Hyphomicrobium denitrificans ATCC 51888: one gene and its partner. The protein of the gene in region 1 binds, or shares a complex with, the protein of each later gene. Links are inferred from orthologs where the notes say so. Each region holds a gene or a part of one and is shown in the gene's direction. Other genes may lie near its edges.

The links. The genes of interacting proteins can lie anywhere in the genome.
Region 2: the proteins of xseA (region 1) and HDEN_RS09750 are in contact, whole or in part, in a cryo-EM structure (PDB 8TXR), measured with the Escherichia coli proteins. The link is inferred for Hyphomicrobium denitrificans ATCC 51888 from one-to-one orthologs.

Annotation. Positions count from the first base shown.
Region 1 is NC_014313.1:2,647,790-2,651,790, reverse strand. The notes cover bases 1,125-4,001. They hold xseA (exodeoxyribonuclease VII large subunit), read left to right. Parts: upstream 1,125-1,768; coding sequence 1,769-3,235; downstream 3,236-4,001. Other genes in these bases: lpxK (tetraacyldisaccharide 4'-kinase), read right to left, coding at 3,581-4,001; HDEN_RS12775 (DUF2093 domain-containing protein), read left to right, coding at 3,348-3,584; purD (phosphoribosylamine--glycine ligase), read right to left, coding at 1,125-1,700. Outside these bases: HDEN_RS12790 (patatin-like phospholipase family protein), read right to left, coding at 1-378; more of purD, read right to left, coding at 426-1,124. UniProt on the Escherichia coli protein: Bidirectionally degrades single-stranded DNA into large acid-insoluble oligonucleotides, which are then degraded further into small acid-soluble oligonucleotides.
Region 2 is NC_014313.1:2,017,076-2,022,163, reverse strand. The notes cover bases 937-3,856. They hold HDEN_RS09750 (exodeoxyribonuclease VII small subunit), read left to right. Parts: upstream 937-2,215; coding sequence 2,216-2,497; downstream 2,498-3,856. Other genes in these bases: dxs (1-deoxy-D-xylulose-5-phosphate synthase), read left to right, coding at 2,691-3,856; HDEN_RS09755 (histone deacetylase family protein), read left to right, coding at 1,225-2,169; HDEN_RS09760 (SDR family oxidoreductase), read left to right, coding at 937-1,186. Outside these bases: HDEN_RS09765 (crotonase/enoyl-CoA hydratase family protein), read left to right, coding at 1-233; more of HDEN_RS09760, read left to right, coding at 305-936; more of dxs, read left to right, coding at 3,857-4,598; HDEN_RS09740 (DUF4399 domain-containing protein), read right to left, coding at 4,665-5,087. UniProt on the Escherichia coli protein: Bidirectionally degrades single-stranded DNA into large acid-insoluble oligonucleotides, which are then degraded further into small acid-soluble oligonucleotides.

The DNA of each region.
Region 1 (4,001 bases):
CGGCAGAATGACTTCGAGCATCGTGAGCGGATCGAGGATCGCGTTCCGCCGCCCGAACACACCGATCAATCTTTGAAACGGTTGCGCCGTCGCATTGAACAGATCGCGGATGAGACCGAAGCGCTGCCCAAGGATAAGGCGCGTATGATCGCGCAGATCCTTGCCTGAGATGCCCGACGCATAGGCCGCGCCGTAAAGCGCGCCGATGGACGTGCCCGCGATGACGTTCGGGCGGATGCCCAACTCGTCGAACGCTTCGAGCATCGCGATGTGCGCGAGCCCGCGCGCGCCGCCACCGCCGAGCGCCAGGCCGATCCTGGGCGTCCGCGCCAATTGTTTCCCGTGAATCGGCGGCAGATCGGACGTTTCACCGGTCAAGGGCTTCTCCATCCGCTGTCCGTCCTGAGGACATTCGTTGCTAAAGCTTACCCGCGCCTTTGCAGGGCTCGCCAGCCAATGTCGCTGCGATAAAAGCCCCCGGGCCAATCGATCTTCGCAATGGCCGCATAAGCGGCATCACGCGCTTCCGCGACCGTCCGGCCACGGCCCGTGACGTTCAGAACGCGGCCACCGTCCGCAAGGAGGCGATCGCCGTCGCGACGCGTCCCCGCGTGGAAGATCTCCACATCGGGAATGAGCTTGGCGGCTTCAAGACCCTTGATCTCGGTTCCCTTCGTCGGTGTTCCCGGATAGCCGTTCGCCGCCATGACGACCGTCAGCGCCGCGTCCTCGCTCCAGCGCAGGTCAAAATCTTTGAGCACGCCGTCCGCCGTCGCGAGAAGCGCGGCAAGCAGATCGGATTTCAGCCGCATCATCAGCACCTGCGTTTCGGGATCGCCGAAGCGCACGTTGTATTCGATGAGCTTCGGGCCACTCGCCGTGATCATCAGGCCCGCGAACAGGACGCCTTTGAACGGTGTGCCGCGCTTCGCCATCGTCTCGACCGTCGGCACGATGATCTCGCGCATGACGCGGTCGGTGATCTCCGGCGTCATCACCGGAGCTGGCGAATAGGCGCCCATGCCGCCGGTATTCGGACCTGTGTCGCCCTCGCCGACACGCTTGTGATCCTGCGCGGAAACGAGCGGCAGCGCGGTCTCGCCGTCGCACAGCGCGAAGAAGCTCGCTTCTTCGCCGTCGAGAAATTCCTCGATGACGACTTCGCTTCCGGCCGCACCGAACGCGCCGGAAAAGCACGCGTCGATAGCGGCCTCGGCTTCCTCACGCGTCGTCGCGATGATGACGCCCTTGCCTGCCGCGAGCCCATCGGCCTTGACGACGATTGGCACGCTTTGCGCCGCGAGATACGTTTTCGCCGACGCCGCATCGCTGAAGCGTCCATAAGCGGCGGTCGGAATGTTGGCTTCGCGGCAGAGGTCTTTGGTGAAGCCCTTCGAGCCTTCGAGCTGCGCCGCGGCCTTCGTCGGTCCGAAATAACGGATGCCCGCCACGCCGAGCGCATCGCCAAGCCCCGCGACCAGCGGCGCTTCCGGCCCGATCACCACGAGTTCGATGTTATGCTCTCTGCAGAACCCGATGACGGCCGCATGATCCGCCGGATCGAGCCGCACGCATTCGGCGACGTCGGCGATCCCCGCATTGCCGGGTGCGCAATAAAGTTTGTCGAGCAGAGGACTGGCGCTCAAAGCCCACGCAAGCGCATGTTCCCGGCCGCCCGAGCCGATCAGGAGAAGGTTCATCAGGGTGCCCTATTGCATTTCGGGCCTTGGTGTATCATCGAACCGCAAACAGACAAGACGGCAGACAATTGGCTTCAACACCCCCGACCAGCGACGCCCGCCCCGGCGCCAACGCACCGGAATTCTCGGTCTCGGAGCTTTCGGGCGCCATCAAGCGTGCCCTCGAAGACGGATTCGGCTACGTCCGCTTGCGCGGCGAGATCTCGGGCTATCGCGGCCCGCATGCCTCCGGCCATTGCTATTTCGCCCTGAAGGACGACCGCGCCAAAATCGAGGCCGTCATTTGGAAGGGCAGCTTTGGACGCCTGCGCTTCAAGCCCGAGGAGGGCATGGAGGTCGTCGCCCAGGGCAAGATCACGACGTTTCCAGGCTCATCGAAATATCAGATCGTCATCGAACAGCTCGAGCCTGCGGGCGCCGGCGCGCTGATGGCGTTGCTCGAAGAACGCAAGCGCAAGTTCGCCGCCGAAGGCCTGTTCGAGGAAGCACGCAAGAAGCCGCGCCCGTTTCTGCCGAAGGTCGTGGGCATCGTCACCTCGCCGACTGGCGCCGTCATCCGCGACATGCTGCACGGCTTCAATGAACGCTTTCCGACGTGCGTGCTTTTGTGGCCGGTGCGCGTACAAGGCGAAGGCAGCGCGGCGGAAGTCGCGGCAGCCATTCGCGGTTTCAATGCGCTGGAAATTGGCGGCAAGATCCCGCGACCCGACGTGCTGATCGTGGCGCGGGGCGGCGGCAGCCTCGAAGACCTCTGGAGCTTCAATGAGGAAATCGTCGTGCGCGCCGCTGCCGAGAGCCGCATCCCCCTGATCTCCGCCGTCGGCCACGAAACCGACTGGACGCTGATCGATCTCGTCGCCGATGCGCGCGCGCCGACGCCGACGAAAGCCGCCGAATGGGCGGTGCCGAAATACTCCGAGCTGATCGAAGCGCTCGACAAGTTTCAGCTGCGCAAGCGCACCGCTATTCGCCGCGTGCTGGCCGATACGCGAACGCACCTCAAGGCATCCTCGCGCGGCCTGCCCAAGCTGCAGGACTTGATCGCGCTGCCGCGCCAGCGGTTCGATGCCGTCGACCGCCGCCTGTCGCGCGCGTTGCTCGCCAATACCCGTGCGCACGGCACCCGGCTGGCGCGCGTCAGCGGTCGCCTGAGCGCGCAGCCGATCGTTCAGAAGCATTCCAGATGCCGTGAGAGACTTGACGTTTTGGAGCGCCGCGCCGGGCAGGCGCTGATCAATCGCGTGGCGGTCCGTCGCAGGGATCTGGATGGCAAAAGCGCGCTGCTCAAGTCGTTGGGCTATCAAAGCGTATTGTCGCGAGGCTTCGCGCTGGTTCGCGACGAAACAGGCGTAACCGTCCGTCAGGCGAGGTCGGTTTCCCCAGGTGCGGCGCTGTCCGTTCAGTTCTCGGACGGCCGGATCGGCGTTGTCGCAGACGGCGATCCGGCGACCGGCACCGGGGCAGAATCTGCCGCCGGGACAAAGCCGCCGCGTCAAAAGACCCGCACACGCGGAGGGCAGGGCTCTCTTTTTTAATTCGCCTGAAGTAGGTTAAAAAGATTATGCACGCCGGATTGATTGGATGCCGGGCGGAACACAGCCGCTCACCGTAACATTATGAAGTGTCGAAACCGCACATCGGTACAGAATGAACCGTATTGAGAAATTCTTCGGCGTCCGCAACGAGGCGAAGCTCCGTTATCTCGATGGAGAGTTCGAGGTGTTGACCCCCGGCGAGTTCGTGCGCTGCGCGGTGACGGGCCAGCCGATCTCGCTCGCCAATCTGCGTTATTGGAGCGTCGATGCTCAGGAGGCGTACGCGTCGGCTGAGATTTCGGTGAAGCGCTACCTCGAACTCAAGGCGCAGGACGAGACCCGCTCTTAAGTTCGGATCGCCTCGCGGATCTTCTGTCTCAGGATCGCGAGATCGACGTTTTCAATCACGGTTTCGATTTTGAGCACGCGCGAGCGATCGCGAAGTTCCGCGCTTGCGCCGCTCGCACCTGACAACCGCGCCAGATCTTTTTCCGTCGTCACGAGATCGGCGCTCATGCGCCGCGCGGTATCGACGAGTTCGCGCGCCTCGCTGTCGCTGAACGCATAATGATCGCCGAATGCGCGACGCTCGACAATTATCGCACCGAGACTTTCCAGCATCGCGAAAAAACGCTGCGGATTGGCGATGCCCGCATAAGCGACGAGACGCCGTCCACGCAGGCTCGAGGCATCTTCCGACGCTCGTGTTGTGGCGGAGAGAAGCGGAGCCTGCGTAAGCTTTTGCAACGTCTCTCGAACAGCGCCG
Region 2 (5,088 bases), 630 kb from region 1 along the record:
CGTTCGATCGGCTCGAAGAGACGGCTTTGACGTCGGCGCAGCGGCTCGCAAGCATGCCGCCCGAAGCGCTGGCGGTGACGCGCAGCCTCATGCGCGGCAACCCCGTCGAAATTTTGCAGCAAACGGACAAAGAGGTCAGAGCCTTCCGCGAGCGGTTGTCCTCGCCTGAAGCCCTTGAGGCATTTACCGCGTTTCTTGAAAAACGATCCCCCAATTTCCGCAAACCTGTGTAGCGCACTCTTACGCCCGAGCTTGCGGCGCGCTAGCATGCCCTTTGATCGCGCTTCAATAAGAGAGAACAAGAATGGCGTCGCTCAAGGGCAAAACCCTCTTCGTCACGGGCGCGAGTCGCGGCATCGGACTGGCGATCGCGAAACGCGCGGCGCGTGACGGCGCCAACATCGCGATCGTCGCGAAGACATCCGATCCCAACCCCAAGCTCGAAGGCACGATCCATACCGCTGCGAAAGAGATCGAGGACTCCGGCGGCAAGGCGCTGGCGATCGCCTGCGATATTCGCCACGAAGACGAGGTTCAGCGCGCCGTCGAGCAGACAGTTTCAGCGTTCGGCGGCATCGATATCTGCGTTAACAACGCCAGCGCCATTTCCCTGACGCCGATCGACAAAACGGACATCAAGCGTTTCGATCTGATGTTCGGCGTCAACACGCGCGGAACGTTTCTCGTTTCGCAAGCATGTCTGCCGCATCTCAGAAAGGCGAAAAACCCGCACATTCTGACGTTGTCGCCGCCGCTCGACATGAAGGCGCAGTGGTTCTCGGGTCACGTCGCCTATTCGATCGCGAAGTACGGCATGAGCCTTTGCGTGCTCGGCCTCGCCGATGAATTGAAAAGCGACGGTATCGCCGTCAACGCCCTCTGGCCGCGCACTGCAATCGCGACGGCCGCCGTGCGCAACATTCTCGGCGGCGATAAGATGATGCGCATGAGCCGTTCTCCCGAGATCGTCGCCGACGCCGCTCATCTTGTTTTTCTGCAACCGGCGAAGTCGTTCACCGGCAATTTTCTCATCGACGATACATTCCTTCATTCCGTTGGCGGCGTCACCGATTTCGAGAAATATCGCGTCGACCCATCGGTGCCATTGGTGCCAGACTTTTTCGTTCCGGCCGACAGCAGACCGCCACCCGGCGTGACGGTGGCGCCGTACTCGAATCTCAGCTGATTGCACGGCGAAAAGACTATCAAGAAACGGCAGGCTTCATGACGACGATTCTCATCACGCATCCGGCCTTTCTCAACCATGATACCGGCGAGGGGCATCCCGAACGCCCCGACAGAATGCGTGCGATTGACAAGTTTTTGAGTGACGCCAGCTTTGCAAAATTGGATCGCAGGCTAGCGCCGTTGCGGGACGATGATCTGGACTTCGTCGCCCTGGCGCACCGGCAGGACTACGTGCAGGGGCTCAAGCGGTTCGCCGAAACCGTCAAAGAAGGCCAGCACCACATCGATGGCGACACGGTCGTGTCGCCCGGCAGTTGGGAAGCGGCACGCCGTGCCGTCGGCGCCGGGCTCGATGCCGTCGACCACGTCGTCAGCGGTGCGGCCGCTAACGCCTTTTGCCAGGTGCGCCCCCCGGGGCACCACGCCGAGAGCAATCTCGCGATGGGATTTTGTCTGTTCAACAACATCGCAGTCGCCGCGCACTATGCGCGTGCGAAGCACGGAGTCGAACGCGTCGCGGTCGTCGATTTCGACGTCCATCACGGCAATGGGACGCAGGAAATATTCTGGTCGAACAAAAATTTGTTCTATGGCTCGACGCACCAGATGCCGCTATTTCCAGGAACTGGCGCGTTGCAGGAGACGGGCGCCGGCAATATCTTCAACGCGCCCCTCAGGGCCGGCGACGGCCGCTATCATTTCGAGGAAGCGTTTCGAGACCGAATTCTTGCGCCGCTCCATAATTTTGCGCCGGACCTGATTATGATCTCGGCCGGATTCGACGCGCATCAGCGCGACCCGCTCGGTGGGCTGGAACTCGTCGAGGAGGATTTTCGCTGGGCGACCGAGGCGGTGGCGGAACTCGCGCGCCGTCATGCAAATGGCCGACTCGTATCGATTCTCGAGGGCGGGTATGATCTCAGGGGGCTCGCGCAATCCGTCGCAGTGCACGTCTCGGCGTTGATGCAGGCCGGCTCCTGAGTAAAAGACGCTAACGCCAACACGATAGAGCCGCAGGGCAAAATTCATGACCGAACCGAAAGTACCGGCCAAGGCGCTCGACGACATCAAGGCGATGACGTTCGAGCGCGCGCTCAAAGAACTCGAAGCGATCGTCGGGCGGCTCGAACGTGGCGATGTCGATCTCGAGGAAAGCATCACGATTTATGAACGCGGCGAAGCGCTGCGCGATCATTGTGACCGCCTGCTGAAAGCGGCGGAAGCAAAAGTCGAAAAACTGACTTTGGGAGCCGACGGAACGCCGAAGGGAACGACCCCGCTCGACAAGGATAATGGCGCGCCATTTTGAGCTGTGACGTAAAAATTTCGCCCGCGCAGAGAATGTAGTACACATACCAGTGCGGCAAGCCCGCGCACTATTCATCTTGAGCGTCCGACCCGTTGGGGAGCGCACTGATCAGCGCTATGAACGGCATGAGCATCCGCCTATTTCCCGCAGGTTGCGATGATCGGCAGACTTTCCGTTAAGTTGGGGTAATTCCGTGAGCAAGACACCGCTACTCGATCGCATCGGGACACCTCACGAGCTTCGCCGGCTCGCCGAAGATCAGCTTCCGCAGCTGGCGGACGAATTGCGCGCGGAAATGATCGACGCCGTCTCGGTGACGGGCGGCCACTTGGGCGCAGGCCTTGGCGTCATCGAGCTGACGGTCGCGCTGCATTGGATTTTCAACACGCCGGAAGATCGTCTGATCTGGGACGTCGGACATCAGGCGTACCCGCACAAGATTCTGACAGGACGGCGCGATCGCATTCGCACGCTGCGTCAGCCGGGTGGGCTGTCGGGCTTCACGAAGCGCGACGAAAGTCCCTACGATCCATTCGGCGCCGCGCATTCCTCGACATCGATTTCGGCGGCGCTCGGCATGGCCGTGGCGCGTGACCTCAGCGGTGGTTCGAACAACGTCATCGCAGTGATCGGTGACGGCGCGATGAGCGCAGGCATGGCCTACGAAGCGATGAACAACGCAGGCGCGCGCAACGAACGCCTGATCGTCATTCTGAATGACAACGATATGTCGATCGCACCGCCGACCGGAGCGCTGTCGGCCTATCTCGCACGCGCCACATCCAGCGGGACGTATCTGCACCTTCGCGATTATGCCAAGCAGTTGGCCAAGATGCTTCCGAAGCAATGGGAACGCCGCGCCGCACGCGTCGAAGAATACACCCGCCACATCTGGCAGGGCGGAGCGTGGTTCGAGGAGCTTGGCTTCTACTACGTCGGCCCGATCGACGGTCACGACTTCAGCCAGCTGCTTCCGGTTCTGAAAAACGTCCGCGATGCCGAGCAGGCGCCGATCCTCGTTCATGTCGTGACGAAGAAAGGCAAAGGCTACGCGCCGGCTGAAGCTGCCGACGACAAGTATCACGGCGTCAACAAATTCAACGTCGTCACCGGCGCGCAGGTGAAGCCGAAGCCCAACGCGCCGAGCTATACCAAGGTTTTCGCCGACAGCCTGATCGCGGAAGCGCGCAAGGACGATCGCATCGTCGCGATCACTGCGGCGATGCCGTCCGGCACGGGGCTCGATTATTTCGGCAAGGAATTCCCCGAGCGGACGTTCGACGTCGGCATTGCGGAACAGCACGCGGTGACATTCGCGGCGGGCTTGGCGACCGAAGGCTACAAGCCGTTCGCGACGATCTATTCGACGTTCCTGCAGCGCGCCTACGATCAGGTCGTGCACGACGTCGCGATCCAAAAGCTGCCGGTGCGTTTCGCTCTCGATCGCGCCGGGCTTGTCGGCGCCGACGGCGCGACGCATGCGGGCTCATTCGATATCTCCTATCTCGGTTGCCTGCCGGATTTCGTCATCATGGCGGCGGCGGACGAAGCCGAGCTCGTTCACATGGTTGCGACGCAGGTTGCGATCGACGACCGGCCGAGCGCGTTGCGCTATCCGCGCGGCGAGGGCGTCGGCGTGGATCTGCCGCAAACGGGCGTCGCGCTCGAAATCGGCAAGGGGCGCATCGTTCGCGAAGGCTCCAAGGTCGCGCTGCTCTCGCTCGGAACGCGGCTCGCGGAATGTCTGAAGGCGGCCGATCAGCTGCAATCGTTCGGGCTGTCGACGACGGTCGCCGACGCGCGTTTCGCCAAGCCCTTAGATACGCGCCTGATCCGCGACCTCGCGCTCAATCATGAAGTGCTGGTGACGGTCGAGGAAGGTTCCGTTGGCGGCTTCGGCAGCTACGTTCTACAGTTCCTGTCGGATGAAGGATTGCTCGACCGTGGCCTGCGCGTGCGCACGAAAGTTCTGCCCGACGTGTTCATCGATCACGGCAAACCGGAAGTGATGTACGAAGATGCGGGTCTGAATGCGTCAGGAATCGTGAAAACGGTATTCGCCGCGCTCGGACGCGCAGACGTCGTCGGCGAGCGCGCGTAACGCAATTCTTTTTCGAGGCATAAAAAGGCATGGACGAAGCCCGGCAGAACCGGGCTTCGCTGGAAATTACTGCACCGTGATGGTGACGACCGGCGACTCGACCGGCGGATCGGTCGGGATGTGGTTTTTATCGCCGAGCAGAAGCTGCAGCGTATGCTTGCCGGGCTTAAGCTCGACGGTCGCTTCCGTCTGTCCCTTGCCGTAATGGACGTGATGCTCGTCCTTGGGGATCGCGGAATTCAAATCCGGAATGGCGGAATCGATGAGCAGATGATGATGACCGCTGTTCGGATTGTCGGTGCCGGCCGGTGCGATCTCGACGCCTTCGGCGCCGAATTTCACCGTGACGGGACTGGTAACGGTCGCGCCATCGGCCGGTTCGATGATAAACACCTTGGCGCCCGCGGGTGCAGGCGTGCGTTCGCCATCCGCCAAAGCACTTATAGGAAATGCCAATGCAAGAAATGCGCTGGCAAATGCGAGTCTCATG